2 regions of the Microbacterium azadirachtae genome follow, and region 1 is predicted to be linked to the other one. Evidence: predicted binding sites of a transcription regulator. Region 1 holds the regulator's gene; the other holds the start of a gene.
The links. Region 1 encodes HspR, which represses chaperone genes until heat shock. Its sites were predicted from a motif close to AAGTTGAGTCNNNNNGACTCAACTT; they were not measured.

Region 1 (15,111 bases):
GCCCCCGGCCGGCAGCGAGTCGGCGTCGAAGGTGAGGGTCCCCGACCCCGAGGAGTCGTCGGTCGTGGTGTCGGTCGGGGCGGGGGTGGGCGTCCCGCCGCCGTCGACGCGCACCGCGCCGCCGCCGTAGGGCGAGAACGGGAACCCGCACGCGCTCAGCGGCAGCGCGGCGGCGAGGAGCAGGCCGGCGGCGCCGAGGCGGAGCGCAGGGGCGGCGGTGCGGAGGCGAGTCGTCATGAGGCCGATCTTAGGGATCTGCTGAGTGCCGCGTCGATGGGGAGTGCTCCCCGTCCGCGGGGAACGGCCGCGCCGCGCCGCCCCGCCGGCGTCAAACTTGAGCGTTGTCCTATCAAGTTTGTTTTGACATCCCTTGACAGCGGGCGTACCCTTGAGTCATCGCGACTCAGGTTTTCCGGTGATCCCCGGGATCCTGCGGCCGCGCAGGCTTTCCCAGAAACTTCCGACTGAAGGAGAAAACAAATGGCACGTGCTGTCGGTATCGACCTCGGTACGACGAACTCCGTCGTCAGCGTCCTCGAGGGCGGCGAGCCCAAGGTCATCGCCAACGCAGAAGGATTCCGCACCACCCCCTCGGTGGTCGCCTTCACCAAGGACGGGGAGGTGCTCGTCGGCGAGACCGCGAAGCGCCAGGCCGTCACCAACGTCGACCGCACGATCGCCTCGGTCAAGCGCCACATGGGCACCGACTGGTCGTTCGACGTCGACGGCAAGAAGTGGACGCCGCAGGAGATCTCCGCGCGCATCCTGCAGAAGCTCAAGCGCGACGCCGAGGCCTACCTGGGCGACACGGTGACCGACGCGGTCATCACGGTCCCCGCGTACTTCAACGACGCCGAGCGCCAGGCCACCAAGGAGGCCGGCGAGATCAGCGGCCTCAACGTGCTGCGCATCATCAACGAGCCCACCGCGGCGGCCCTGGCCTACGGCCTCGACAAGGGCAAGGAGGACGAGCTCATCCTCGTCTTCGACCTCGGTGGCGGAACCTTCGACGTCTCGCTGCTCGAGGTGGGCAAGGACGACGACTTCTCCACGATCCAGGTGCGCGCCACCGCCGGCGACAACCGCCTCGGCGGCGACGACTGGGACCAGCGCCTGGTCGACTACCTGATCAAGCAGTTCAAGGACTCGACCGGCGTCGACGTCTCGAACGACAAGATCGCGCTGCAGCGTCTCAAGGAGGCCGCGGAGCAGGCGAAGAAGGAGCTCAGCTCCTCGACGTCGACCTCGGTCAACCTCCCGTACCTGTCGCTCACCGAGAACGGCCCCGTGTCGCTGAGCGAGACGATCACCCGCGCGAAGTTCGAGGACCTCACCAAGGACCTCCTCGACCGCACCAAGAAGCCGTTCGAGGACGTCATCCGCGAGGCCGGCATCAAGGTCGGCGACATCGCGCACGTCGTGCTCGTCGGCGGTTCCACCCGTATGCCCGCCGTGGCCGAGCTCGTCAAGCGCGAGACCGGCAAGGAGGCCAACAAGGGCGTGAACCCGGACGAGGTCGTCGCCGTGGGCGCAGCTCTCCAGGCCGGTGTGCTGAAGGGCGAGCGCAAGGACGTCCTCCTCATCGACGTCACCCCGCTGAGCCTCGGCATCGAGACCAAGGGCGGCATGATGACCAAGCTCATCGAGCGCAACACGGCCATCCCCACCAAGCGCAGCGAGACCTTCACGACCGCCGACGACAACCAGCCGTCGGTCGCGATCCAGGTCTTCCAGGGCGAGCGCGAGTTCACCCGCGACAACAAGCCGCTGGGCACCTTCGAGCTGACCGGCATCGCGCCGGCTCCGCGCGGCATCCCGCAGATCGAGGTCACCTTCGACATCGACGCGAACGGCATCGTGCACGTGTCCGCCAAGGACAAGGGCACGGGCAAGGAGCAGTCGATGACCATCACGGGCGGATCCTCGCTCTCGAAGGACGACATCGACCGCATGGTGCGCGAGGCCGAGGAGCACGCCGCCGAGGACAAGAAGCGCCGCGAGTCGGCCGAGGTCCGCAACCAGGCCGAGACCCTGTCCTACTCCATCGAGAAGCTCATCTCGGAGAACGAGGACAAGCTCCCGGAGGACGTGAAGACCGAGGTCAAGGCCGACGTCGACGCGCTCAAGACCGCGCTGGCGGGCGAGGACGACGAGGCCGTGAAGGCCGCGTTCGAGAAGCTGAACCAGTCGCAGTCCAAGCTCGGCGAGGCCATCTACGCGCAGTCGCAGGCCGACGCGGCATCCGCCCCGCAGGGCGAGCCGGCGGCCGAGGGCGCCGCGTCCGATGAGGACGTCGTGGACGCCGAGGTCGTGGACGACGAGGACGAGAAGAAGTAATGACGGATCCCAAGGACTTCGAGGGCCCCGAGGGGGGCCGTGAGGTCGGCGGCCAGGGGTCGGACGCGAACGCGTCCGGCCCCGCGGCCGGGGCCGATGACCTGCAGGACGCCGAAGAGCTCACGGTCGACGACATCCTGAACACCGCGCCGAGCGACGACGCGCTCGCCGAGGACGCGGCCCTCGCGGACGCCGAGCACACCCTGCTCATCGACCTCAAGCGCCTCCAGGCCGAGTACGCGAACTACCGCCGCCGCACCGAGGAGCAGCGCGGCGTCGAGATCCAGCGCGCGAAGGGCGAGGCCGCCAAGGGCCTGCTCCCCGTGCTCGACGATCTCGACCGCGCCGCGCAGCACGGCGATCTGCAGGAGGGCACCCCCTTCGCCGCGATCGCCGAGAAGGTCCGCTCGGTCGTCGAGCGGCTCGGCGTCGTCTCCTACGGCGAGAAGGGCGACGAGTTCGACCCGCAGCAGCACGAGGCGATCTTCCAGCAGCCCACCCCGGGCGTCGAGAAGACCGTCGTGCTGGAGGTCGTCGAGGTGGGTTACCGCCTGGGCGATATCGAGCTGCGCCCTGCCAAGGTCGTCGTCGCCGTTCCCGCTGAGTAGGGGTGGTGCATGGCTAGCCAGGACTGGTTCGACAAGGACTTCTACAAGACCCTTGGCGTCTCGAAAGACGTCTCCGAGGCGGATCTGAAGAAGACCTACCGCAAGCTCGCGCGCAAGTACCACCCCGACTCCAACCCCGGCGACGCCGCGGCGGAGGCGAAGTTCAAGGAGATCAGCGAGGCGTACTCGGTGCTCTCCGATGCGGAGCAGCGCGCCGAGTACGACCAGATCCGCGCCATGGGCGCCGGCGGCGCGCGGTTCACCGCGCCCGGCAGCGCCGGCAACGGCGGCTTCGACGACGTGTTCAGCGCGTTCAACCGCGGCCGCGGCGGGCAGACCGCCGACTTCGACGACATCTTCGCGATGTTCAACCAGGGCGGCGGATCCTTCGGATCCGGCCGTTTCGGGCAGCCGTCCGGAGGCTTCCGGGGCTTCGGCGGCCCGACCAAGGGCGCCGACGTCACGGCGCGCACCACGCTGTCGTTCGCGACGGCCGTGCGCGGCGAGACCGTCACGCTGCAGGGCGAGGACGGTCATCCGCTCAAGGTGAAGATCCCCGCGGGCGTGAAGGACGGGCAGAAGATCCGTCTTCGCGGTCGTGGCCGGCCCTCCCCGGACGGCGGCGAGAACGGCGACATCGTGGTGCAGGTCTCGGTGAGACCGCACCCCGTGTTCACCCGCGACGGCCTCAACCTGCGCGTCACCGTGCCGGTCACCTTCACGGAGGCCGCGCTCGGGGCGACCATCGAGGTGCCGACGCTGGGAGGGGATCCGGTCAAGCTCAAGGTCGCGGCGGGAACGCCGTCCGGCCGGGTGCTGCGCGTCAAGGGCCGCGGGGTCACGACGTCGAAGGGCACCGGCGACCTGCTCGCCGAGATCCAGGTCGCCGTGCCGGCGCATCTGGACGAGGCCGCGCGCGAGGCGCTCGAGCGCTTCCGGGCCGCCGAGCCCGCGGAGAACCCGCGCGCCGAGCTGCTGGCGAAGGCGCGCGCGTGAAGACCCCGTCATTGTGCGCCTCCGCTCGCGCCCTGCTGATGCCGAGAACGGGCGAACTGACCGAGATCAGGTGGATCCCTGCGGATTCTCCTGATCTCGGTCGGCCGCCCTCATTCCGGCAGGGCCGAAACGGGGTGCGCTGTGGGTGATGAGCGTATGAGCGCCGACACCCCGATCTTTGCGATCGCGGTCGCCGCCGAGCTGGCCGGCATGCATCCGCAGACCCTGCGGCAGTACGACCGGATCGGCCTGGTCGTGCCCGGACGCACCCGCGGCGGATCCCGCCGCTACTCCCAGCGCGACATCGCCCAGCTGCGCGAGGTCGCGCAGCTGTCGAGCGAGGGCATGAGCCTGCCGGCGATCGCGAAGCTGCTCGATCTCGAGGACGAGGTCCGCACGCTCCGCCGCCGCGTCGTCGAGCTCGAGCACGACCTGCGCGAGGAGCGGGCCAGCCGTCCCGGCGTGCGGGTATTCGCCGCCGGCGCGACGGGCTCCATCATGGCCGTCCCCTCCGGACGACGGATCCGGCGCTCCACCGAGATCGTCCTGTGGCGGCCCTGGCTGAACCGCCCTGAGGCGTCGGACGACGAGCTCGCCGACGATCCCGACGACAGCGAGCGCTGAGGCTGCGGGTCAGTCCAGCGGCTCGACGACCTCCAGGTTCTCGTAGGCCGGGCCGCTGGGATCTCCGAGGCGCTCGGCCCGTACGACCAGCGGGCATTGACCTGTGCGCGCGACGACAGGGGCGTTCTCGACGCGCAGGATGTCGCTACCGAACCACCTACGCGCGGATGAGTACCCGCGTCTGCTCGCGAATGTCGTCGCAGACCTGAGCGTTGGTGCTGTTCAGATGCAGCGGTGAGGCGAGGCAGACGAACATGGCCGCGGAGATGGCGCGAGCGAGCGTCGCGGCATCGCTCGCGGTGAACCGGCCATCGCGCTGCAGGATCTCGACGTAGGCGGCGTCGACGCGTTGGATGAGTTGGAGGCCGACGGCGTGGTGGGGCTCTTCGGGGTCGCCGAAGATGAGTTCGCGGAGGTAGGTGCGGCCGTTGTCGATCTGTCGCCGGTTGCACTCCACGACGGGTTCGACGAGCGCCATGATCGCCTCGATCGGCGATCGGGCGGTGGCGGCCGCGCGCAGGCCCGACTCGATCGCCTCGGCGTAGTGCGTGTTCTGCACGAGGAGCAACAGCTCTGCCTTGCTGCGCGCGTAGAGAAAGAGGGTGCCCGTGCCGATGTCGGCCGCATCGGCGATCTGCTGTGTCGTGACGTCGTCGACCCCGTATCGACGGAAGAGATCGTCCGCGGCCGCGGTGATGCGATCGAGCTTCTGCTGCTTGTTGCGCTCGCGGCGGCCGACGGGCGCAGTGTCGGGAGGGGTCATCAGGTCTTCATTCTACAGATTTTCATCGTACAGTCACTTGCGAGTGCGCTCATTAGTGACTACGCTCATAAAAAACGATGAGAGAAGCAGGTTATGAAGGCCTTCAGAATTGACCGGTACAAGGGCGAGGTCAGAGAAGCGGATGCACCCGAGCCCGTGGTAGGCGATCACGACGTGCTGGTGACTGTGCACGCGGCAGGGGTGAATCACCTCGACGTGAAGCTGGCCGAGGGGGAGTTCACGGCGATGCTCCACTACGAGCTGCCGCTGACCCTCGGGCACGACGTCGCGGGAACGGTCGAGGCAGTCGGATCGGCCGTCACCCGGTTTGCCGTGGGTGACGAGGTGTTCGCTCGCCCAGCCGACTTCCGCATCGGAACCTTCGCCGAGCGCATCGCGATCGCAGAGGGTGACGTGGCGTTGAAGCCTGATTCGTTGGGCATGGTCGAGGCGGCCTCACTGCCGCTGGTCGCTTTGACGGCCTGGCAGGCGCTCGTGGAGCGCGCCGGGGTCGGGGTGGGGAGCCGGGTGCTCATCCACGGCGGCGCGGGTGGCTTCGGGTCGGTCGCCGTGCAGCTCGCGAAGCATCTCGGAGCACATGTCGCCACGACCGCGAGCGCCTCGAACGTCGAGTGGCTGCGCGGGCTCGGCGCGGACGAGGTCATCGACTACCGTTCCCAGGATTTCGCGACGTTGCTCTCCGGTTACGACCTTGTCATCGACGGCGTAGGGGGCGAGAACCTCGAGAAGTCACTGCGCGTGCTGCGCCCCGGTGGTCTCGCCATCGGGATCGCTGGCCCGCCCGATCCGGCTTTCGCTCGGGCGATCGGCCTGAATGCCGGTCTCAGGCTGGCCATCGGTGGTCTGAGCGCCAAGGTGCGCCGGCAGGCGCGTCGACTCGGTGTCGACTACTCCTTCCTCTGGATGCACGCCGACGGCCGCCAGCTTGCGGAGATCGCCGCGCTCGTCGATGCCGGAGCGCTGCATCCCGTGGTGGGACGCGTGTTCCCGTTCGCCGAGACCCCCGCGGCGCTGACCGCGATGCAGCGTGGCGGCGTGCGCGGCAAGATCGTGGTCTCCGTGACCGACTGACCCGCATCCACCCACCCGACCACGTACCCCATCCCCGATACGGAGTTCCTCATGTCGTCACTCACCGGAGCCGTCGTGCTCGTCACCGGAGCCAATGGCGGGATCGGCTCGGCGTTCGTCGCCGAAGCTCTCGCCCGCGGAGCCGTGAAGGTCTACGCCACTGCCCGCACCCCCCGCGACTGGGGCGATGACCGGATCGTGCCGCTCGCGCTCGACATCACCGACCCCGCCTCCATCGCGGCAGCCGTCGAGGCCGCCCCCGACGTCACCGTCCTGATCAACAACGCCGGAACGCTGCCGCCCACGTGGAGCCTGCTCGACATCTCCGCCGACGCCCTCAGGGCCACGATGGAGACGAACTTCATCGCCCCTGTCATGCTCGCTGCCGCGTTCGCGCCGGTCCTGACCTCCCGTCCGGAGTCTGTGCTGATCGACATGCACTCGGTCGCCAGCTGGTACGCGTTCGGTGGCGCGTACAGCGCCTCGAAAGCCGCGCTCTGGTCAGCAACGAACTCGCTGCGCCTCGAGCTCGCCCCCAGAGGCACACACGTGGTGGGCGTGCATGTCGGCTACGTCGACACCCCGATGGCGGCCCATGACAATGGGCCGAAGATGCTCCCCGCCGATCTCGTCATTCACGTGTTCGACACCGTCGAAGCCGGCGGCTACGAAGTCATCGCCGACGAAGTCACCACCTCGATCAAAGCAGGACTGAGCGCACCCGTCGAAGCTCTGTACCCCGAACTGAAAGCCTGAGCGACTCGATCATGAGCGACGAACCCGTCATCACTTCCTATGCCAAGGCACCCAACCGCACCGTCACCACGAGCGGCACCACCTTCGCCTACCGCGAACTCGGCCCCCGGGGCGGCATCCCCGTGGTCTTCTTCGGGCACCTCGCCGCGACCCTCGACAACGGGGATCCGCGCATCATCGACCCGATCGCGAAAACCCGCCACGTCATCGCCTTCGACAACGTCGGAGTCGGAGGCTCCTCGGGCACCGTCCCACCCACCATCGAGCAGGCCGCAGAAGCCGCTTACCGGTTCATCCACGTGCTCGGCTACGACGAGATCGACGTGTTCTCGTTCTCCATGGGCGGGATGATCGCCCAAGACCTCATCGTCGCCCACCCGGGCCTGGTCCGCCGGCTCGTGCTCACCGGCACCGGCCCCCGCGGCGGCAAAGACATCGACAAGGTGCTCCGCACCACCTACTTCGACCTTCTCCGCGCTGCCCTCACCCGCTCGGACCCGAAGGAGTTCCTCTTCTTCAACCGCGACACCGCCGGCAAGCGTGCCGGCAAGGCGTTCATCGCACGGCTTCAGGAGCGCACGACGGACCGCGACGCGGCCATCGGTCTCAAGGCGTTCCAGACCCAGCTGCGCGCGATCCAGCGCTATGGCCGCTCCGTGCCCTCTGATCTCTCAACCTTCACCATGCCCACCCTCATCGCCAACGGCGACAACGACCGCATGGTGCCCTCGGTCCTCTCGATCGACCTCCATCGGCGCATCGCGGGATCAGAACTGATCATCTACCCCGACTCCGGCCACGGCGGCATCTTCCAGTACCACACCGACTTCGCCCCCCGAGCAGTAGAGTTCCTCAACCGCTGACCGCACCCCTCGCGCGGCGCGGCGCCGGACGGGCGCAGCCAGCGGCCGCCGGCGACGGCGGGGGAGATCTCCTCAGGGGTGCCAGGTGTGGTCGTCGGTGCTCCTCGGGGTGCGAGGGAGACGATCGGCGATCATCTGAAATCGATTTCCTTCTCGCGGATCCTAAGCGAGATCGCGGGGAAAGATAAAGCAGGAAGAGGAGACAGGACGGCGTCCGGATGCCAGACTCTCGCCGGGATCCGGATTTCGGCGAAGATCATCTTGTATCTGAAATCGATTTCGCCTAGCCTGGACGACAACCCGGTCGATGCCGATCCTGAGCGCGACCGCGGAACCGGCGTGAGCGCCGGACCCTGCACCGATTCGACGAGGAAGTCGTGTTCCCGAGGAGGAACCATGAAGACGGACACACAGCGCACCCGCCGGGTGGTGATGGCCGCACTGGGCGGCGTCACCGCGATCGGACTGCTCGCGGGCTGCGGCTCGAGCACCCCGGGACAGGCTGCGGGAGGCGGCGGCGACTCCGGGGGCAAGACCACCATCGAGTTCTGGCACCGCACGTTCACCCCGCCCGAGAACGCCTGGTACAAGGACATCGTCAAGAAGTTCAACGCCGCGCAGGACAAGATCGTCGTCAAGGACACCGAGATCCCCGCGGACGCCTGGGACCAGAAGATGAAGGCGGCGCAGGCCGCAGGCAAGGCGCCCGACATCTACACCCACTCCGGCAGCATCCAGGACGCGGTCAACGCGGGGCAGCTGTACGACCTCGGCAAGGTCGTCGACAAGTCCAAGCTCGACGAGATCATCGACTCCGCCAAGTCGGTCTCCGAGATCGGCGGCACCTACTACGCGTACCCCCTCCTGCAGGAGGCGCAGACGGTGCTGTTCTGGAACAAGGACATGCTCGCCAAGGCCGGGGTCGACACGGACAAGGCCCCCGCCACCTGGGACGACCTGCTCGCCGACTGCGCGAAGATCCAGCCGACGCTCGCGCAGGGCCAGTACTGCATCTCGCCCGCGTCCGACGCGATCACCTTCGCCTGGTCCACCGTCGGCCAGCAGTACAACTTCGCGGGCCACACCGCGCTCACCGACGACTGGTCCAAGCCGGACATCGACAACGCGGCGTACCGTGACCTGATGTCCAAGTACAAGGAGCTCTGGGACAAGGGGTACATGCCCAAGCAGGCGCTCGCCGCCTACGTCGAGGGCAAGGACTTCGGGCAGAAGAAGGTGGCCTTCAAGGTCTCCGGTTCGTGGATGATGTCCGAGATCGGCTCCGACTACCCCGACCTGCTCACCAAGACCGGCATCGGCGCGTTCCCGAACGCGTCCAACGCCGACGGACGCACCGCCACGACGCTCGGCAACTTCAAGTGGGTCATCGACGCGAAGAGCAAGAACGCCGAAGCCGCGGGGAAGTTCCTGGAGTGGTCGCTCGCGGGCGATCCGAAGAACCTCGTGCCGTTCTTCGTGAACACGCAGTTCACCAAGGTGCCCGTGCGCAAGAGCGTGCAGGAGGCCGTCGCGAAGGACGAGGCCGCCGCCAAGGCCCCGTGGTCGACCGTGATCGTCAACGACATCGCGCCGACCGCGATCCCCGAGCCGACCTACCCCTGGGACGTCTCGCTGGCCGTCGGCACCGCGATGGAGTCGGTCATGAAGGGCGCCAAGTCGCCCGATGATGCGATCTCGACCGCGAACGCCGCGATCGAGAAGGTCATCCAGTCGCAGGGCCTGCCCGGCAAGGCTCCGAAGAAGTGAGCGCGGCGCGGTCGGGGACCGCTGTGCGGCCGTCCCCGACCGCGCAGCCCGCCCCCGCATCATCCCCCCGACGGAGAGCAACGATGACCACGCCAGCGATCGACGACCGACGCGCCGCGAAGCGCAGGGCCGACCGGCACCGCTACCGCGACACGAGGCTCGCGTACCTGCTGCTCGCGCCCGTGGTGATCCTGCTCGGGATCTTCGTGATCTGGCCGGCCGTCTACGCGGGATTCCTCTCCTTCCAGGACTGGAGCTTCTACAAGGATCCGCAGTTCGTCGGCTGGAAGAACTACGCCGACGTGCTGACGGACCCGCTGTTCGTCGCGACGATCGGACGCGGCTTCCTGTTCGTGCTGATGACCGTGCCGCCGATGCTGGTGCTCGCGTTCCTCTTCGCGAGCCTCGTGGTGAGCGTCTCGCGGCGATTCGCGACCGTGCTCAAGGTCAGCATCTACATCCCGACGATCATCTCGTCGGTGATCGCGTCGATCGTGTTCGTGCTGATCTACACCTACGACGGCGGCATCCTGAACGCCGTGCTCGCCGCGTTCCACATCGACGCGGTCGCCTGGATCGGGGATCCGGCGTGGGCGCTGCTCTCGGTCGCCGTGCCCGCCGTCTGGCTCGGGATGGGCATCACCTCGCTCATCATGGTCGCGGCCATGGTCGACATCCCCACGGAGTACTACGAGGCGGCGGCGATGGAGGGCGCCGGCTGGTGGCAGAAGACCTTCTACATCACGATGCCGCAGATGAAGAACGTGTTCCTCTATCTGCTGATCACCGGTTTCGTCGCGGCGATCCAGCAGTTCGAGCTGCCCCTCGTCATGACCCAGGGCGGACCGCTGGACTCGACCACGCTGCCGAACCTGTTCATCTTCAACCACTTCCGCAACGACGTGAACGTGGGCTACTCGATCGCCGCGGCGCTGCTGCTGTTCGTCGTGCTGGGCTCCGTCTCGGCCCTCGTCTTCAAGTTCATCAATTCCGAAAGGCTCGTCGACTGATGAGTGCGACCTCCCCGACCACCGCGCTGGAGACCACCCGGATCGTCCTGGCCGGAAAGGGCCGCCGCCGCTTCACGGCGCCGCACGGCGTCACCGGCTGGGCGATCCTCATCGGCAAGGCCCTCGTGGGCCTGCTGTTCCTGCTCGCGGCCCTGTTCCCGCTCGCCTGGATGGTGATCGCGGGGTTCAAGGCGAAGACCGAGGTGCTCAGCACGCCGTTCCAGTTCTTCCCCGAGGTGTGGCACTGGGAGAACTACGCGAAGATCCTCGCCGACGAGACGTTCCTGCGCACCCTCGGCTGGACGTTCCTCGGCGCCATCCTGTTCACGCTGCTGAGCCTGACCGTGAACTCGCTCGCCGCCTACGCGTTCGCGCGGCTGCAGTTCCGGTTCCAGCGCACGCTCTGGGTCGCCGTCATCACGACCATGTTCATCCCGGGCATGACGATCCTGCTCACGAGCTTCATCGTCGTGACGCGGCTCGCCATGCTCGACACCCTCGCCGTGCTGGTGATCCCCGGTGCGGCGAGCGCGGCCTCGGTGTTCTTCATCCGGCAGTTCTACCTGAACATCCCGGCGAGTCTCGAAGAAGCGGCGATGCTCGACGGCTGCGGCCGCTTCGCGATCTTCGTGCGCATCTTCCTGCCGCTGTCCAAGCCGCCGTTCGTGGTGATGGGGATCACGGCCTTCCTGACCTACTGGAACTCCTACGTCTGGCCCATCATGACGATCACCTCACCCGAGAAGTTCGTGCTGCAGCAGTACCTCGCCGAGTTCCGCACCGGGCGGGGCTCGAGCGAGCTCGGCCTGCTGATGGCCGGATCCGTGCTGGCGGCCGCACCGGTCGTGATCCTGTTCCTCATCTTCCAGCGCCAGATCATCGGCAACATCAAGATGGCCGGACTCAAGTAGCCGGCCGTGTTCTCGAAGGGGAGAATGCCATGTCCGAAGAAGTGCTCCGCCCCGCCCGCGGGCTGACCCGCCGCACCGTCCTCCAGGGGGCGCTCGCCGCAGGCGCGGCGCTCGGGGCATCGGCGCTGGGCGCGAGTCCCGCGGCCGCCGCCGGGCTCACCGTCACCCGCATGAAGGTGCTCGCCGGCACGCAGGCGGGCGTGCAGTACGGGATCGGCGCGACCGACCTCGGCATCCCGGCCCGCACGCCCGACGGGCGGCTGCTGTTCACGTTCGGCGACACGTGGGCCGACGCGGTCGGCGGCGCGGACTGGCGTTCGCCGGTCGCGCTGTACTCGTCCACGAGCACCCTCGCTTCCGGGGTCGTGTTCAACGGGGCGGCGGGCGCGGGCGCCAACACCCAGGTCACGGCGCCGCAGCTCTGGTACTACCCGCACGACGCCTACTACGAGACCGTGATCCCCTCCGACGTGATCACGATCGGATCGCGGATGTACCTGCACGCGATCGTGAACGGACCGACGTTCGGGGCGGTGCGCTGGACCGAGCTCTGGCAGTCCGACGATTCGGGCGCGACCTGGCAGCACACGGGGCTGAAGTTCCCGGCGGACATGGCCGGCGGCCACTTCCAGTGCATCACCTGGGGGCAGGGCAACGACGGCTACGTCTACATCTACGGCACCGGCTTCCAGAGGGACAAAGGGATCGTGCTCTACCGCGTGCCGCAGAACAGCATGACGACCCTGTCGGCCTACCAGCCGTGGGGCTACGCGAACGGCGTCTGGGCGTGGGGCAATCCCGCCACCGAGGTGCTGCCGGGCAAGTTCGGCGAGATGTGCCTGCGTCCGCTCGGCGGCAAGTGGATCCTGACCTGGTTCAACGCCGACGCCTACCGGATCGACGCGATGGTGGTGAACACCCCCACCGACAACCTCTACACGGCGACGAAGACCACCCTGCTGTGGGGCGGGAGCTGGGGTGCCGAGGACGCGACGCACGTCGCCCAGCTCTACGGCGGGTACATCATCCCGGGCTCGACGCTGTCGGACCTGCACCTCAGCGTGAGCCAGTGGAACACCGGCGACAACAGCGTGTACCACGTGGAGCAGTTCCGGATCCAGGGGCTCGTCTGACGGCGGTCGTCAGCCGGCCGTGCCCACGCGGACGACGGTCGACTGCCATCCGGTCGAGCCGTTCGGAGCGATCGGGGTGCGCGCCTGCTCCTGCATCCGTCCGTTCCGATCGGTCGCCCGGACGACGAGGGTGTGACTGCCGCTCGTGGCGTTCCAGTCGAGGAACCACTGCACCCAGGTGTCGGCGCTGACGGGAGCCGACAGCGTCGCGGTCTGCCACGCCCCTCCGTCGATCTGCACCTCGACGCGCGCGATCCCCACCGTCTGCGCCCAGGCGACCCCGGCGATCCGGGCGGCCCCCGGCGGGATCTCCCTGTCGATGCGCGGGGTGTCGATCCGGCTCGACAGCTTGATGGGCGCCTGTGCGCTGTATCCGCGGGGCGTCCAGTACGCCTGATCCTTCTCGAAGGTCGTGACGGTCAGCCGGGTGAGCCACTTCGTCGCCGACACGTATCCGTAGAGCCCTGGCACGACCATCCGCACGGGGAATCCGTGCTCGGGTGGCAGGGGCTCGCCGTTCATGGCGACGGCGAGGATCGCGTCGCGGTGCGGATCCGTGAGCGCGTCGAGCGGCGTGCTCGCGGTGAACCCGTCGATGCTGCGCGAGAGGACCATGTCGGCCCCCTTCGCGGGGAGCGCGCGGGAGAGGATCTCGCGCACCGGCACGCCGAGCCAGCGCGCGGTGCCGACGAGATCGCCGCCGACCTGGTTCGAGACGCAGGTCAGGGTCACGGCGTACTCCCGCAGGCCCATCCGCAGCAGCTCGTCGAAGCTCAGCTCGACCTTCCTGCCGACCATGCCGTCGACCGTCAGCCGCCAGTCCGCCGGGGCGATCGCCGGCACCGAGAGCGCCGTGTCGACGCGGTAGAAGTCGGCGTTCGGGGTGAACAGGGGAGACAGGCCAGGGATGTCCAGCTCGGCGCCCGCGGGCACGGTGACCCGCGACAGCGGCTCCGGCAGCCGCAGAGCCTTGCGTGCGGCCGCGATCGAGGTGGTCGCCGCGGTGCCGAGGCGTGCGCCCACGCCGGCGAGGACGGCGGCGGCGGCCCCGACCGCGGTCAGCACCAGGAAGCGCCGGCGATCCGGGCCCGCCTCGACGCCGGCCGCGGGGACGCGCCAGCGGTGCAGCGCGCGGATCGAGAGGGTCAGGAACGTGCAGCCCGCGATCGCGCCGACGAGCGGCGGCAGGGCCGACGCGCCGCTCGCCCCCGCGCGCGTCACGGTCGCCAGCAGCCCGGCGACGCCGGCGAGGGCGAACACCGCGACGCCGGCCCCTCGGCGCCGGCGCTCGAGAAGACCCGCGACCGCCGCGAGAAGGAGCACGCCGACGCCCAGGGTCAGCAGGAGGAAGAGCTTGTCGTCGGCGCCGAAGAGCTCGATCGCCAGCTCCTTCGCCCACTGCGGCACGATGTCGATGACGAACGAGCCCGCCGCGAGCAGCGGACTCGTGTCGCGCGCCACGAGGAAGGCCGTGATCTCGGCGGCGGCGACGAACACCGCGCCGCTCACGACCCCCGCGACCGCGGCCCAGATCCGTGCGCCTGTCTTCCCTGTGCTCTCACCCATGTCCCTGGTTCGTCGCGATCGGCCGATCGGATGGCGATCGGACCGGATCCAATCCGGTGCGGGTGCGGCTCCGAACGCATCGTGTCGGCCGATGAACGGTCGCGATGCACCAGTCAAAGGAGAAAGATCATGCGATCCACTGTTCGCCTGCACGCCCGGGCGTCGCTCGCCGCCGCCAGCCTGCTCGCCGCCGCGGCCCTGGCCCTCACGGGCTGTTCGTCGATGTCGGGCTCGTCGTCCGGCTCGTCCTCGGAGCCCGCCACCAGCGCGCCGGCCGCGTCGCCCACCCAGACGATGGATCCGGCGGCCGACCTGGTCGGACCGGGATGCGCCGCCTACGCGAAGCAGGTCCCCTCCGGCGCGGGCTCCGTCGCCGGGATGGCGCAGGACCCGGTCGCGACGGCCGCGAGCAACAACCCGCTGCTGACCACGCTGGTCGCGGCGGTCTCGGGCAAGCTCAACCCGAAGGTCAACCTGGTCGACACGCTCAACGGGAGCGAGTTCACCGTCTTCGCACCCGTCGACGACGCCTTCAAGAAGATCGATCCCGCGACGATCGACACTCTGAAGACGGATGCCGGCGCGGACACCCTCAGCAAGATCCTGACGTACCACGTGGTCGCCGGTCAGATCTCGCCGAAGGACATCGTCGGCACGCACAAGACCGTCGAGGGCGGCGAGGTGA
Region 2 (15,111 bases), 1.0 Mb from region 1:
GCCCCCGCGCCGTTGTGCAGGGAGGCCGCGCGTTATGCAGGGCCGGCGGCCGTGGTGCGCCATCGGCGAACCGTCGTTCCGCGGTCTTCCGCGCCGGTCCCCCGGCACCGACCGCTCCCTCCCTGCACAACGCGAGCGTTCCCTGCACAACGGCCGGCACCCGGCGAGGCCCCGGCAGCGGCCCGGGCCTCGGCGCGCGGGTCAGGCCGCCCGGGCGGGCTCGGCCTGCGCCACCTCTGACGGAGCCGTGACGCGCAGGGCGCCGTCGACGGCGTCGACACGCACCCGGCCGCCGTCGCGGAGCTCGCCGGAGACGAACAGGTCGGCGATGCGGTCGTCGACCTCGCGCTGGATCAGGCGGCGCAGCGGTCGCGCCCCGTACTCCGGCTCGTAGCCGTGCTCGCCCAGCCACGCCACGGCGGCGTCGGTCACGTCCAGCGCGACCTCGCGGCCGTCGAGCCGTCGCTCCGTCGCCTGCAGCAGCAGGCGGACGATGCGGCCCAGCTCCTCGCGCCCGAGCTTCTGGAACAGCACGATCTCGTCGATGCGGTTCAGGAGCTCGGGGCGCATGGCCTCGTGCAGCTTGCCCATCACTCGCGCACGCAGATCCTCCTGCGAGGCGAACCCGTTCGCCGACGCGTCCTGCGAGGCGACGAAGCCGAGCGCCCCCGACCGCGAGGCGAGGAACTCGGATCCGATGTTCGAGGTCATCACGATCACCGTGTTGCGGAAGTCCACGGTGCGTCCCTGGCCGTCGGTGAGGCGTCCGTCGTCGAGCACCTGCAGCAGCAGGTTGAACACGTCGGGGTGCGCCTTCTCGATCTCGTCGAACAGCACGATCGAGTACGGGTTGCGCCGCACGCGCTCGGTGAGCTGCCCGGCCTCGTCGTAGCCGACGTATCCCGGAGGAGCACCGACGAGTCGCGACACCGTGTGCCGTTCCCCGAACTCGCTCATGTCGAAGCGGATGACGGCGGACTCGTCGTCGAGAAGGCGATCGGCGAGGGCCTTGGCCAGCTCGGTCTTGCCGACGCCGGTGGGCCCGAGGAACAGGAAGGATCCGACCGGCCGGCGCGCGTCGCCCATGCCCGTGCGGCTGCGCCGCACGGCACGGGCCACGGCCGTGACCGCGTCGTCCTGCCCGATCACCCGGGCGTGCAGCTCGGCCTCGAGATCGGCCAGCCGCTCGCGCTCGCTCTCGGAGACCCGGCTCACCGGGATCCCCGTCGCGCGGGCGATCACCGCGGCGATCTCCGCCTCGTCCACGATCGCGTCGCCGGTCTGCGACACGGGCGAGGGGGCGCCCGCGTCGTCGATCCGCGCCTGCACGGCGGCGATCTCGTCGCGGATGCGGGACGCCTCCTCGTAGTGCTCGGCGCCGACCGCGGCGTTCTTGCGCGCCTCCAGGTCGGCGAGCTCGGCGAAGAGCGCGGCGACGTCGGTCACGACGCCGAGGCGCAGCCGCAGGCGCGCGCCGGCCTGGTCGATCAGGTCGATCGCCTTGTCCGGCAGCACGCGGTCGGGCAGGTAGCGGGCGCTCAGCTCCACGGCGGCGCGCACGGCGTCGTCGGTGTAGGTCACCGCGTGGTGCTGCTCGTACGCGGGCTTCAGCCCCTCCAGGATCCGCACGGCGTCCTCGATCGACGGCTCGGCGACCTTGACCGGCTGGAAGCGGCGCTCGAGCGCCGGATCCTTCTCGATCCGCCGGTACTCGGCGAGGGTCGTCGCGCCGACCAGGTGCAGGTCGCCCCGCGCGAGGCGCGGCTTGAGGATGTTGCCGGCGTCCATGCCGCCGCCCTCGCCGGATCCTCCGGCGCCGACGACCGTGTGCACCTCGTCGATGAACACGACGATCTCGCCCTTGTGCGCGGCGATCTCGTCCATCGTCTGGGTGAGGCGCTCCTCGAAGTCGCCGCGGTAGCGGGTGCCCGACAGCATGGCGGGCAGATCGAGCGCCACGACGCGGCGGTCCTTCAGCGGAGCGGGCACGGCGCCGTCGACGATCGCGCGGGCGAGGCCCTCGACGATCGCGGTCTTGCCGACGCCGGCCTCTCCGATCAGCACCGGGTTGTTCTTGGTGCGACGGCTGAGGATCTCGATGGTCTGCTCGATCTCGTCGGCACGCCCGATCACCGGATCCAGCTCACCGGCCCGGGCCCGGGCGGTGAGGTCCAGGCCGAAGCGGTCGAGCATCGGCGTCTCGGAGGCGGGCTGGGTCGCGTCGGCCTCGGGAGCAGCCCCCGCGGTCACGGGTTCGCGCAGGCTCTGCGTCAGCGCCTCGGCGGTGACGCCGGCGCGAGCGAGGATCTGCCCCGCGGGCGCGTCCTGCCCGAGCACCAGGGCGAAGAAGATGTGCTCCGGCTCGATGTAGGTCGCCCCGGAGGATCGTGCCACCTGGTAGGCGTGGAACAGCGCACGGCTGGCTCCGGGGGTGATCGTCGCCGCCTCGACGTCGGACGCGTCGGCGGGCGCGGGCAGCCGCGCCTCGACGGCATCGACGATCGCCTTCGGCGTCACGCCGATGTTGCGGATGGCCTGGTCGACGGCGTCGTCCTCGACGACGGTGCGGAGGACGTGCAGGGCGTCGAGCTCGGTCTGGCCGCGCTCGAGCGCGAAGCGGCCGGCGCGCTGCAGCATCCGCTGGGCGCGCACGGTCAGGAACCGGCTGAGGTCGATGGACCGGGTCTGCCGGGCCTGCTCACCGGCCAGGTAGCGGGCGAGGAACTCGTCGAACGAGCCCGAACCCGCGTCGGTGAAGTCGTTGGGCATTTCGCTTCCTCTCAAACTTGAGCGTAGTGCTGTCAAGTTCAACGCGAGTCCTCCCTCCGTATTCCCGTCCGTTGCATCCGGACTTCGGCGGATCTCGCTGCTCGCCTAGAATCCAGGGATGGCCTCGCTCCTGTACGTCGGCGTGCGCCCTGAGCTGGATGCGGCCACGGCGGAGCGCGCGTCCTTCCGTGTCGCCCTCGGTGTCGGCCCCGAGGCGCTGGACCGCGTCGACCTCACCACCACGCCCCTGCCGGAGGACGCCTTCGACCGCTATGCCGGCTTCGTGATCGGGGGCTCCCCTTTCAACGTCACCGACGTCCGCAAGTCGGAGACCCAGCGACGGGTCGAGGCGGATCTCGAGCGGATCGCCGCGCGGGCGATCGACGGAGCCACCACGGCGTTCTTCACCTGCTTCGGGATCGGCGTCGTGACGCGCCTGCTGGGCGGCGTCGTCGGCAGCGACAACCCCGAGGAGGCCGCCGCCGCCGAGATCCGCACCACGCCCGAGGGCACGGAGGATCCGCTGTTCGCCGCGGCCGGACCCCGCTTCCATGCGTTCACCGCGCACAAGGAGGGTTCGACCCAGCCGCCCCCGGGCGCCGTGCTGCTCGCCGGCAACGACGCCTGTCCGGTGCAGGCCTATCGCGTCGGGGCCGACCTGTATGCGACGCAGTTCCACCCGGAGCCGTCGCCGCGCGACTTCGCCGACCGGATGGTCTTCTACCGCACCACCGGGTACTTCGACCCCGACGCGTTCCACACCGTGCAGGAGGCCATCCTGGAGTCGGTCGTCACCGAGCCGTCCCGGATCCTGCACCGGTTCGGCGCCCGCGCCCTGGCGCGCCATCGCGATCGCTGAGCGCCGGTCGCCTCAGCGCTCGCCGTGCAGCAGGGCGATCCGCTCGTCGAGGTAGGCGGCGAGCGGCATGAGCCCGCCGCCGACCGACCAGCGCACCGAGGGAACGCCGTCCGTCAGGACGAGCGGGCCGGAGGCGCCGCCGGCCGCGACCGCATCCAGGTCGATCGGTGCCCAGCCCACGTGCACGGTCTCGCCGTCGCGGAACCCGCCGCGGGAGGCCTCGGCGCGCCGCTCCGCCCTCGCGCGCGCCGACTCGGCCGCGTAGCCGCGGCGCACGGGCGCAGCCGCACGCAGCACCTCCGCGGTCGCGAAGACGGCGTCGTCGGCGATCAGCAGCACGCCCACATGCCACGCGGATCCGACGCGCACGATGCGCGGCGCCCGCCAGCGCGAGGTCTTCTCACGCCCGAGCGCCTCCCGGGGCACGTCGGAGAGGGCGGACCTGGCCCGTTCCAGAAGGGATCCGAGCGAGGCGGTCGATTCGGCGGTCACGCCTTCAGGCTAAGCCTCGCCCCGGGCAGCGCGGTGCGGACCGGCACGGTCCCTCGCGCCGCGCCCGGGTGCACGGTGACGACCCGCGACCGTGTGATCGATATCATGCACGTGGGCGGGAGGCTGCTCCCGTCCCTCGTCCACGAACGGATCCGATGACGACCGCCGCCCCGCCCGACCCCCGCCGCGTCCCCGCGATGGCCGACGTCGCGCGCCTCGCCGGGGTGTCGGCCCAGACGGTCTCCCGCACGCTGAGCGGCAACCCGAGCGTGCAGCCCGAGACGCGCGCCCGCGTGCTCGCCGCCGTGGAGCAGCTCGGCTATCGACGCAACAACGCCGCACGGGCCCTCTCCTCCGGGCGCAGCAGGGCGATCGGCGTGATCTCCCTGCGCACCGGGTTCTACTCCCGTTCGGCCGTGGCCGTCGGCATCGAGACGACCGCCGCCGACGCCGGCTACATCGTGAACTCGGTGACCACGCCGTCTCTCGACGCCGCCGAGATCGAAGCTGCGATGTCGCGGCTCGCCGATCAGGGCGTCGAGGGGATCGTTCTCGCGGTGCCGCTGATCTCCACGTCGCGGGCCATCGACGAGCTCACCCGCGCGGTGCCGACGATCACGATCGACGGGTCGCGCACCGCGTCGACCCAGGTGGTCGCGGTCGACCAGCGCGAGGTCGGCCTGATCGCGACCCGCCACCTGCTGGAGCTCGGCCATGAGACGGTCTGGCACGTCGCGGGCCCGCCGCAGTGGCTCGACGCGTCGAGCCGCGCCCAGGGCTGGCGGGACGCGCTCGCCGATGCGGGCCGCGAGGCCCCGCCCGAGATCACCGGCGATTGGTCGCCGGAGTCGGGGCACCGCGCGGGGCAGCTCCTGGCGCGGATCCCGGAGGTCACCGCGGTCTTCGTCGCGAGCGACGAGATGGCGTTCGGCCTCGCCCGCGCCTTCGCCGAGCACGGCCGTGCGATCCCGGACGACGTGTCGATCGTCGGCGTCGACGACATCCCGCTCGCGGAGTTCTGCTCCCCCGCCCTCACCACGGTCGCCCAGCCCTTCGGCGACGTCGGACGCGTGGCGGTCGAGCACCTGCTGCACGCCATCGCGCATCCGGATGCCGTGCCCCCGGCCGAGTCGATCGCCCCGCGGCTGATCGTCCGCGCCTCCACGGCTGCCCTGCGGCGCTGACCCTCGCGAGGCCCGCCGGTTCCGCGAGGACCGCGAGGGCGGCGCAGGCCGGAGCGCGGCGATGTTTGCGGTATCCGACCCGGATTGCAAGGCGCCGAATCATCGGGAAAAGCTTGATGTTAGCGATAACTTGCGCGTAGCGTGTCCCCTGTTCTCCCCGCCTCGACGATGCAGCAAGGAAGACCGATGTCCCCACAGAACCCCTCCTCCCCGCGCCGCTCGCGCGGCGTGCTCGCCGGCGGCGCCGTGCTCGCCGTCGCGGCCACCGCCCTGACCTTCGGCGCGGGCGCACCCGCCTACGCCGACGCCGCTCCTCCCGCCGGTGCCGCGATCCCCGACACGGGCTACACCCTGCTCGACGTCGACTCGGAGTCCGCCCCCTATCCGGCACCGCCCTCGCTCGACGGCACCGCCAAGGGCGCCTTCGACGGCGACTACTCGACCCAGTGGGCGTCGAACTACAACGGCGGATCCCCGGATCCGATGCCGCACTACCTGACGTTCGACATCGGCGCGGAGCACGCGCTCACCGGGCTCGGCTACTCCGTGAAGGTGCAGGGCAACGGCCCGGCCAAGAACGTGCAGGTGCTCACCACGAACGACGCCGCGGTCGCGAAGGACGGCAAGAGCAGCGGATGGGCCCTCGCCGGCACGGCGACGTTCGCGCAGCCCACCAGCAGCACGCAGATCCAGTACGTGACGTTCGCACAGCCGGTCTCCGCACGCTACGTCGAGTTCCGGATCCTGGACGCGGTGAACGGATCGAACAACGCCTCGGCCTCCGAGATCGTCGCGTACACGACCGACCCGATCGTCACGCCGACGCCGACCCCGACGCCGACGCCGACGCCCAAGCCGGCGGCGGCGACGGTCACGACCGACTCGGTCGACGACACCACGTGGCAGTATCCCGACGACACCCCGGCGAGCCCGTTCATCGACGCCGACGGCACCTTCCACTTCGGCGAGTCGCACGCCAACTACTACAACGAGCCCGACGGCAGCAACGGCGACATCCGGCAGTGGAACTGGTACACCGGGACGAACTTCGACACCGCCACACCGGACGACGCGCTCAACGCCGCCGGCACGAACCCCGACACCACCGACTTCTGCAACGCCAGCCCGACCGGCGTGGAGTCGACCAAGGCGCCCGCCGGATCCAGCTACACGCAGCCGAACTACTGCGACATCACCCAGATGTGGGTCGACCCCGACTCGGGCGACTGGTACGGGCTCGTGCACAACGAGTTCACGCCCAAGCCCTTCGGCGACGGCCTGCACTACGACGCGATCGACTACGCCGTCTCGACCGACAAGGGCCGGACCTGGAAGATCCCGGGCCACGCGATCACCTCGCCGTACAGCACCACCCGCGGCGACACCACGGCGTTCCCGCAGCAGACCTACTCCTACGGCGACGGCGATCCCCGCCTCTACGTCGACTACGCGTCCGGCTACTTCTACGCGTTCTACGGCTCCCGCATCGTGAACAAGACCGGCGGCTGGGTCGCGTTCTACGAGCACGTCGCCCGCGCCCCGATCTCCGGGAAGATGGCGACCGGCACCTGGCAGAAGTGGTACGACGGCACCTGGACCGAGCCCGGCATCTCCGGCAAGGAGAGCAACATGGTCCCCGTCGCCGACGACAGCGAGACCGGCTACACCCCGGTCGACAAGGAGTACGACCCGAACACGCCCGGCACGGCTCAGCAGCAGATCAAGAAGGGGCAGATGCCCGCGACCTCGCCGCTGTTCGTGATGGACGTCACCTACGACGCCTACCTCGGCCTCTACATCGGCCAGCCGCAGAACCCCGACCAGTCGGGCACGGCGCCGCAGGAGTTCTACGCCACGAAGAACCTCGCGACGCAGAAGTGGTTCCGGCTCGGCGACACCGGATCCGCCTACACGACGGCGTCCTGGTACCGCTGGTTCGTCGACCCGGCCAACAAGACGAGCTCGGCGATCGTGGGCAAGTCGTTCCGCTCCTACTGCTCGTTCGGCTGCATGGGCGACGCCTACGCGCAGCTCGCCAACGTCACGATCGACGCCGGCCCCTCGGTCGCGGCGGCGAGCCCGATCGACACGACGAAGGCGTACACGATCGCCAACGCCGACGGCCGCAAGCTCGCCGCCTCGGGCAACGGGAAGAAGCTGACCACGGCCGGATCCGTGAACCGCAAGAACGGCGCCTGGACCTTCACGGCCACCGGCGACGGCGCGTACACGGTCTCGACCCAGGCCGGAGCCCTGCTCGGCGTCGACGCGTCGTCGACCGCGGGCCGCGCCTGGGGCGCCGGGCTCACGCTCACCGCGAAGGACTCGGCCGGCGTCGGGCAGCAGTGGTTCCTCGTGCCGAACACCGATCCCGAGACCGGCAAGGCGACCGGATCCGTCCGCCTCGTGAACCGGTACTCGGGCCTCGTCCTGGGCATCGACGCCTCGACGGCGGCGACCACACCGGGGCGCACCTGGGACAAGCCGGCGTCGCGCGGCGCGTCGAGCACCGCGCAGGCGGGGCTGTTCACCCGGCCCGGCGACCAGACGCTGAGCATCGCGGAGTTCACCGGCGGCCACTGAGCCGTCCACGACAGGAGGGGATCCGGGCCGCGGGCCCGGGTCCCCTCCTGCGTCGCCTGCCGGTCGATCCGCCGCGATTCGCCTCCGCTGCGCGGGCACGGCAGAATCGACGCACACCCCGCTTGCAAGGAGACGACGCCATGGCGCAGCCCGACACCGCACGACTGCTGATCACGTGCGCCGACCAGCCCGGCATCGTGGCCGCCGTCGCAGGAGTGCTCGCCGCGCACGAGGTGAACATCATCTCCCTCGACCAGCACTCCACCGACGCGGAGGGCGGCCGCTTCTTCCAGCGCACGGTGATCCACCGCGAGGGGCTCGCCGCCGCCCGCCCGGCGCTCGAGGCCGACCTCGCCGCGGTCGCGGAGCGCTTCGGCATGGAGTGGTCGCTGCACGACGCGTCCAAGCGCAAGCGGGTCGCGATCTTCGTGTCGAAGTACGACCACTGCCTCATGGAGCTGCTCTGGCGCACCCAGCGCGGACAGCTCGACATCGACGTCACGATGGTCGTCTCCAACCATCCGGATCTCGCCGAGTCGGTGCGGTCGTTCGGCGTGCCGTTCGTGCACATCCCCTCCGGGGACAAGGCGGAGATGGAGCGCCGCCAGCTCGAGCTGCTGCAGGGCAACGTGGATCTGGTCGTGCTCGCGCGCTACATGCAGATCCTCACGGACGACTTCATCGAGAGCCTCGGCGCCCCGGTGATCAACATCCACCACTCGTTCCTGCCGGCGTTCATCGGCGCCAACCCGTACGCCAGGGCCAAGGAACGCGGTGTGAAGCTCATCGGAGCCACCGCGCACTACGCCACGGCCGACCTCGACGAGGGCCCGATCATCGAGCAGGACGTCACCCGCGTGACCCACGCCGACTCGGCCGCCGAGCTGCAGGCGCGCGGCGCCGACGTGGAGCGGCTCGTGCTCGCGCGCGCGGTGCAGTGGCACGCCGACGACCGCGTCATCGTGCACGGCCGCTCGACCGTCATCCTCTGACCCGGAGCATTCCCCCTCGCTCCTGACCGGCGTCAGACCGCGGGGATCCCCGCGGCGAGCTCGGCGAACGCCTCGGCCGCGGTCGCAGCACGCGCGAGCGGCGCCGCCTGTCCCATCCACAGCGACTGCAGGTCGGTCTTCTCCTGCTCGCCGGCCGCGGTGCGGAAGCGTCCGGTGATCCAGTTCTGCGCCGGGAAGGGCGCGATCGTCCCCGCGGCCTCGATCTCGGTGATGGCCCGGTTGCGCGCGCCGCGGGCGAGCCGGCCGCTCATCGCCCGGGTGAGCACCGTCTGCTCCGGCGGTGTCGCGCCGATCGCGGCGCGGTGCCCGGCGTTCGCGGCCGACTCGGCCGTCGCGAGGAACGCAGTGCCGACCTGCACGCCCTGCGCGCCGAGCGCGAACGCCGCGGCCGCTCCGCGGCGGTCGGCGATCCCGCCTGCCGCGATCACCGGCACATCGACCGCGTCGACGACCTGAGGCAGCAGGGCGAACAGTCCGATCAGCGACTGCTCGGAGCTCCCGAGGAACGACACGCGGTGCCCGCCCGCCTCGAGCCCCGTCGCGACGATCGCGTCGACGCCGCCGTCCGCGAGCGCGCGAGCCTCCGCCACGGTCGTGGCCGTGCCGACGACACGGATGCCGCGGCGCTGCGCGTCGGCCACGAGCGCGGTCGACGGCACCCCGAACACCACGCTGAGCACCGCGGGAGCCGCCTCGAGGATCGCGTCGATCTGCTCCTCGACCGGGGGCAGGTAGCGCTCCGGGCGGGCAGGCGGCTCGAGGCCGACCTCGGCGAAGAACGGGGCGAGCGCCGCCGCGTACCCGTCGTGCTCGGGCCCGGGAACGACTTCGTCGCCCGTGGGCAGCCAGATGTTCACCGCGAAGGGCGCGTCGGTCGCCGCACGGATCCCGGCGATCGTGGTGCGGATGCGGTCGCCGTCGTAGCCGTACAACCCGTACGACCCGAGACCGCCGGCGTCGCTCACCGCCGCCGTGAGGGGGATCGAGCTCAGCCCGCCGAACGGACCGAGGATCACAGGGGTGCGGATGCCGAAGATATCGGTGAGGGCGCTCATGCCTCCGAGGCTACGCCGCGACCCGCCTCGCAGAAGGCCGGTGGTAACCTCCCGAAGGAGAGGAGGGCGGATGAAGCACCGGATCGGCGTCGTACTGAGTCTGCTCCTCGCCGCCCTCGGCATGGTGTCCCCGCCGGACGCCGGTGCGCTCGGGCTCGCGATCGCCCTCGTCGCCGTTGTCGCCCTCACCGTCGCACTGGCCCTGGCGCCGGCCAGGCCTCGTGGCCGCAGCGTCCCGGATCCGCTTCGTGCGATCAGTCGTTCCGCCCTGCCGTCGCAGAGTCATCCGGATGCCGCCGGTCACCCGCGTCCCCGGGCGCCGGGAGCGGCCGTCGCCGCGTAGTCCCTCCCCTCGGGCTGCGCGGTCTTCGACGACCCCTTCCCGACGACGAACGGACTACTTGTGGACCCCTTCACCTTCCCTCCCCTCGCCGCGCTCTTGAACGCGGCATCCGTGGCCCTGGCCGGCCTGACGGATCTGCTCTCCCCCGCGGTCGGCACGACGGCGGGCGCTCTCGCGGTCGTGCTCGTGACGCTTCTCGTGCGCGCTGTGCTGATACCGGCCGGTGTCTCGCAGGCGCGATCCGAGCAGGCGAGGGCGCGGCTGACGCCCCGGCTGCGCGAGCTGCGCCGCCGGCACGGAAAGGATCCCGAGCGGCTGCAGCGCGAGACGCTCGACCTCTACCGTGCGGAACATGTCTCGCCGTTCGCGGGCATGCTGCCGACGCTCGCGCAGGCGCCCGTGCTCGGCCTGCTCTACGCGATCTTCGTCCGCTCCGAGATCGCCGGAAGAGCCAACCCGATGCTGGAGCACGACCTGTTCGGCGCACCCCTCGGGACGAGCCTCGCGCAGCTGCTCGTCACCGGCGGAGGGCCCGCCACCGCCTTCCTCGTCTACGGCGCGCTGCTGGCGACGCTCGTCGTGGTCGCGGAGCTGTCGCGGCGTCTGCTGCAACCCGTGCAGGACGGCTCGCCGGTCTCGCCCGGCATGCGGCTGCTCACCGGCGCGCTGCACCATCTGACCGCGGTGGTCGCCCTTTTCGTACCGCTCGCGGCGGCGCTCTACCTCACCGTGAGCGGAGCGTGGACGCTCGGCCAGAGGCTGCTGCTGCGGCGCCGGCATCCGCTCGACGCCGCAGCGTGAGACCGATCCGCCTCGCGGGCCGAGACTCAGTCGGGGACGACGGGGATGGATCCGGTGAGCGGAGAGGGCGGCTCCTCGTCAGGGCCCGAGCCGCGGCGACGGCGGGCGCCCGCGGTGACCCCGATGCTGGCGATCACGACCAGGGCCACCGCGGCGAGGCGCAGCGGCGACGCCTGCTGCCCCAGCACGAGCAGACCCGCGAGCGTCGCGAAGACCGGCTCCAGGCTGAGCAGGATCCCGAAGATCCGCTGCGGCAGCCGACGCAGAGCGGCGAGCTCGAGGATGTACGGGATGACCGAGGAGAGCAGCGCCGTGAGCGCGGCGAGCCCGAGCAGATGCGGATCCGCCACCGCCGTGATCGCGGCGGGCACCCCGAACGGCAGCAGCAGCACCGCGGCGACCGCGAGCGCCACGGCGAGCCCCTCCGTGCCGGTGGTGAGCGCGCCGACGCGAGTGCTCATCCGGATGTACATCACCCAGAACGCCGCCGCGATGAGGGCGAACAGCACCCCCAGCGGGTCGAGGGCCGCCGCCCCGAGCAGCCCGTCGACCCCGAGCAGGGCCATGCCGACCAGGGCGACGCCGACCCAGACCGCATCGGCCAGGCGACGCGTGAGCACCGCGGCCAGCACGAGCGGTCCGAGGAACTCGATCGCGACGGCCGGGCCGATCGGGATCCGGTCGATCGCGGCGTAGAAGCTGCCGTTCATGGCGGCCAGCGAGATGCCGAACAGCACCGCGGCCGTCCACTGCGCGCGATTCCAGCGGTTGAGCCGGGGGCGGGCGATCACCAGCACGACGATCGCGGCGATGAGCACGCGCAGCGCGGTGACGCCCCACGAGCCGAGGGCCGGGAAGATCGTCGTCGCGACCGCCGCGCCGAACGGCAGCGAGAGGCAGGATCCGACGACCAGCAGCACGCCGAGCGCGGGCTGCTGCCGCGGTTCCTGAGAATTCACCCCTCAAGCCTGGCACGGGAGCCGGGTCCGGCGCGCCGTGCGACGTCCTCAGCGCGGGGTGAGGCCGACCCGCAGCGGGGCGCCCGGCGCCGCCGCCTCCACGAGCGCGGCGTCCACCGCCGCCAGCGGATGCACGGCGCCCACCGCGTCGGCGAACGGATAGGCCCGGCCGCGTCCGCCCATGAACGCCGCGGCGGCCTGCAGCTCGGACCCCGTGTAGTTGTGCACCCCGGCGACCGAGACGAGTCCGCGCACGATGCGCTCGGCGTCCAGCGGCACCGGATCCGCGGGGAACACGCTCCCCAGCAGCACCACCGCCCCGCCCACGTCGACGGCGTCGAGTGCGGCGCCGACCGCGTGACCCGAGGCCTCGACGACGAGGTCGAACCCCTCCTCGGCGACGTCCTCCGGCTCCAGCGCGGTGAGTCCGAACCGCTCGGCGAACGCGCGCCGGGCCGGATCCGGATCCGCGATCCGCACCTGTGCGCCCAGCTCGGCGGCGATCACCGCGGCGGTGAGCCCGACCAGTCCGGCGCCGAGCACGAGCACGCGCTCGCACGCGAGCACGGCGGCCTCAGAGGCCGTGGGAGACGGATCCGGACGGCTCCGTCCGCGCAGGGCGGCGCCCCGGGCGATGCCGGCCCAGGCGGTCGCGGTCGCGCACGAGACCGGCGCGAGCGCGGCCGCGGGCAGAGCCTCGGGGACGCGGACGATCGCCGTGCCCTCCCGCAGGTGCACGTGCCCGGCGAAGCCGCCGGTGAGCTCCCAGCGCGGCTCGATGCGCGCGTGCCCGTACTTCGCGAGCGTCCGGCACTTCTGCGTGAGCCCCGCCACGCAGCGGTCGCAGTGCCCGCACGACACGGTGACCGACCACACCACGCGGTCGCCGATGTGCAGTTCCGCACCCTCGACGGATCGCGCCCCCTCGTCGCCGATCGCGATGATCCGGCCGACGCTCTCGTGCCCGAGCACGAGCGGCGCGGGCGCGTGGCGGCGCCCCTGCACGGTGTGGATGTCGGATCCGCAGATCGTCGACATCTCGACCGCGATCAGCACATCGTGCGGGCCGAGGGCCACGCCGGGCACGGCGAGCGCCTCGTGCGGCATCCCGACGCCGAGCCAGGCCATGGCGACGGCGGCCGGTCGCAGCGGCACGTCGTGCCGGTGCACTCCTTCGGCGGGGCGGGCCAGCGCCGCGCGCACGTCAGCCCGCCGCGATCGGCGCGAGGGCCGGGAGCAGCCCGCGCTCGGAGAGCGCCGCAGCGAGGGCGGTCACATCGGGCAGCACCGCGTCGGGCTCCGCCGCCTCGAGCGCCGCGGCGTCATGCGCACCGCTGAGCACTCCGGCCACGAAGCCGGCTCCGGCCCTCCGGCCGGACTCGACGTCACTGACGGTGTCGCCGGCGACGGCCACCGCCTGCACCGACGAGGCGCCCGCGCGCAGCAGGGCGGTCAGCACCAGGTCGGGCGCGGGGCGGCCCCGACCGGCGTCGATCGGGGACAGCACGCCGTCCACGAGATCGCGCCAGTCCAGCGCGTCGAGCAGCGCGTCGCGCGTGACGGGGGCGAAGCCGGTGGTCAACCACACCTTCAGCCCGGCGCCCCGCAGCGCGCGGATGGCGTCTGCGGCGCCCGGGATCTCCGTCGCGCCCTGCTCCGCGACGATCTCGGCGTAGGCGGTCTCGAACTGGGCGGTGGCCCGCTCCGCGGCGGCGACGTCTCCGCCCGCGAGATGGGTGAACACGTCGATCTTGGACTGCCCCATCGTGTCGCGCACGTACTGCAGGGCGTCGCCCCAGCCGATCCGTGCGGCGACGCCGGTGCGCTCGGCAGCGCGCTGGAACGCCTGCTCCACGATGCCGTCGTCGAGCACGGTGGTCCCCGCCATGTCGAGCACGACCAGTTCGATGGGGGTGTGCGGGCTCATGCGTTCTCCTCCTGTGCGATGCCGCCGACGGTGGCGGACGTTCCGATGCCGCCGACGATGGCGGGCGTGTGTGCGTCTGCGGATCCGGCTGCCGACGCGGATCCCGCCGCGTCCCAGTCGAAGACGCGAGACGTCTCGAGCTCGGCGAGGCCGAGCCCGGTGGTCATGCCGATGCCCGTGGTCGCGGCGAGCGCGAGCACGCGCGGCGCGACCTCCTCGACGAGGAACTCCGAGCCGGCCGCGGCGTACACGCCCTGCCAGCGTTCGAGCACCCGGACCGACCGCACGTCGAACAGGGCCTCCGCCTCGGCGAGGAAGGCGTCGAAGGCGGCCTCCGGCTGGAACGGCCCCGGCTGGACGGCCTTGTGATGCGAGTCGCCGAGCAGCAGCGTGCCGTCGGGGAGCTGGGTGTACATCTGGTTCAGGTCGAGCGCGGCGAGCTCCGGGCGCTCCGCGTGCAGGCGCTCACGCAGCGGCGTCGCCGATCGGAGCTCCGCGAACCGGCGATAGCGCACGAGGGACCAGCCCGTGAGCAGAGGGGCGGGGAGCGGCCGCGGCAGGTCGGCCGAGACGCGCATCATGTCCAGAGCGCAGCGGATGACGCCTGCGCGCTCGGCGAGATCGGGCAGCAGCTGGTCCAGGTCGTGGTTGACGGCGACGACCACGTCGGCGGCGGCGATGTCGCCCCGGGTGGTCCGCACGATGCCGGTCCCCACGGCGGTCACGGCGGTGCGGAAGCGGAACTCCACGCCGAGGCGCGCGAGGTGGCGCACGATCGCGCCGGCGGCCTCACGCGGGTTCACCTGCAGATCCCCGAGCACCTGCGCGCCGCCCCGCGCGACGTCCGGCCGCACAGGGGCGAGCGCGACGATCTCGGCGGCGGTGAGCAGCCGGATCCCCTCACCGGCCTGGGCCTGCGCCGCCTCGTCGAGCAGGGCGAGCTCGTCGTCGGCGCGGGCGACCACCAGCGTGCCGCTCTCTCGCGCCCAGAAGCCGGCGTCGGCGGCCAGGTCCAGCCAGATCGCCCGCGACGCCTCGCCGTAGGTGCGCGCCGGCCCTTCCTGGGCGCCGATGCAGAGGTGCCCGAAGTTGCGGATCGAGGCGCCCACCGGGCGGTCGGTGCGGT

Region 2: the regulator HspR is predicted to act here: its motif matches at 2,784-2,808, upstream of NFX31_RS03545 (ATP-dependent Clp protease ATP-binding subunit).

The regions. Positions count from the first base shown of each region.
Region 1 covers NZ_CP099706.1:3,415,071-3,430,181, reverse strand. Annotated here, with positions in the region: gene NFX31_RS16160 (hypothetical protein) at 1-237, opposite strand, end outside; gene dnaK (molecular chaperone DnaK) at 481-2,337, shown strand; gene NFX31_RS16150 (nucleotide exchange factor GrpE) at 2,337-2,945, shown strand; gene NFX31_RS16145 (DnaJ C-terminal domain-containing protein) at 2,955-3,941, shown strand; gene NFX31_RS16140 (heat shock protein transcriptional repressor HspR) at 4,098-4,565, shown strand; gene NFX31_RS16135 (TetR/AcrR family transcriptional regulator) at 4,723-5,328, opposite strand; gene NFX31_RS16130 (NADP-dependent oxidoreductase) at 5,422-6,420, shown strand; gene NFX31_RS16125 (SDR family oxidoreductase) at 6,472-7,176, shown strand; gene NFX31_RS16120 (alpha/beta fold hydrolase) at 7,188-8,039, shown strand; gene NFX31_RS16115 (ABC transporter substrate-binding protein) at 8,436-9,806, shown strand; gene NFX31_RS16110 (carbohydrate ABC transporter permease) at 9,890-10,816, shown strand; gene NFX31_RS16105 (carbohydrate ABC transporter permease) at 10,816-11,727, shown strand; gene NFX31_RS16100 (DUF4185 domain-containing protein) at 11,757-12,860, shown strand; gene NFX31_RS16095 (molybdopterin-dependent oxidoreductase) at 12,870-14,426, opposite strand; gene NFX31_RS16090 (fasciclin domain-containing protein) at 14,556-15,111, shown strand, end outside.
Region 2 covers NZ_CP099706.1:732,987-748,097, reverse strand. Annotated here, with positions in the region: gene NFX31_RS03545 (ATP-dependent Clp protease ATP-binding subunit) at 202-2,769, opposite strand; gene NFX31_RS03540 (glutamine amidotransferase-related protein) at 2,888-3,628, shown strand; gene NFX31_RS03535 (glutaminase) at 3,641-4,120, opposite strand; gene NFX31_RS03530 (LacI family DNA-binding transcriptional regulator) at 4,276-5,304, shown strand; gene NFX31_RS03525 (discoidin domain-containing protein) at 5,491-7,887, shown strand; gene purU (formyltetrahydrofolate deformylase) at 8,028-8,879, shown strand; gene NFX31_RS03515 (NAD(P)H-dependent flavin oxidoreductase) at 8,912-9,955, opposite strand; gene NFX31_RS03510 (DUF6412 domain-containing protein) at 10,026-10,298, shown strand; gene NFX31_RS03505 (YidC/Oxa1 family membrane protein insertase) at 10,359-11,099, shown strand; gene NFX31_RS03500 (EamA family transporter) at 11,126-12,058, opposite strand; gene NFX31_RS03495 (alcohol dehydrogenase catalytic domain-containing protein) at 12,107-13,261, opposite strand; gene NFX31_RS03490 (phosphonatase-like hydrolase) at 13,263-13,985, opposite strand; gene NFX31_RS03485 (TIGR03364 family FAD-dependent oxidoreductase) at 13,982-15,111, opposite strand, start outside.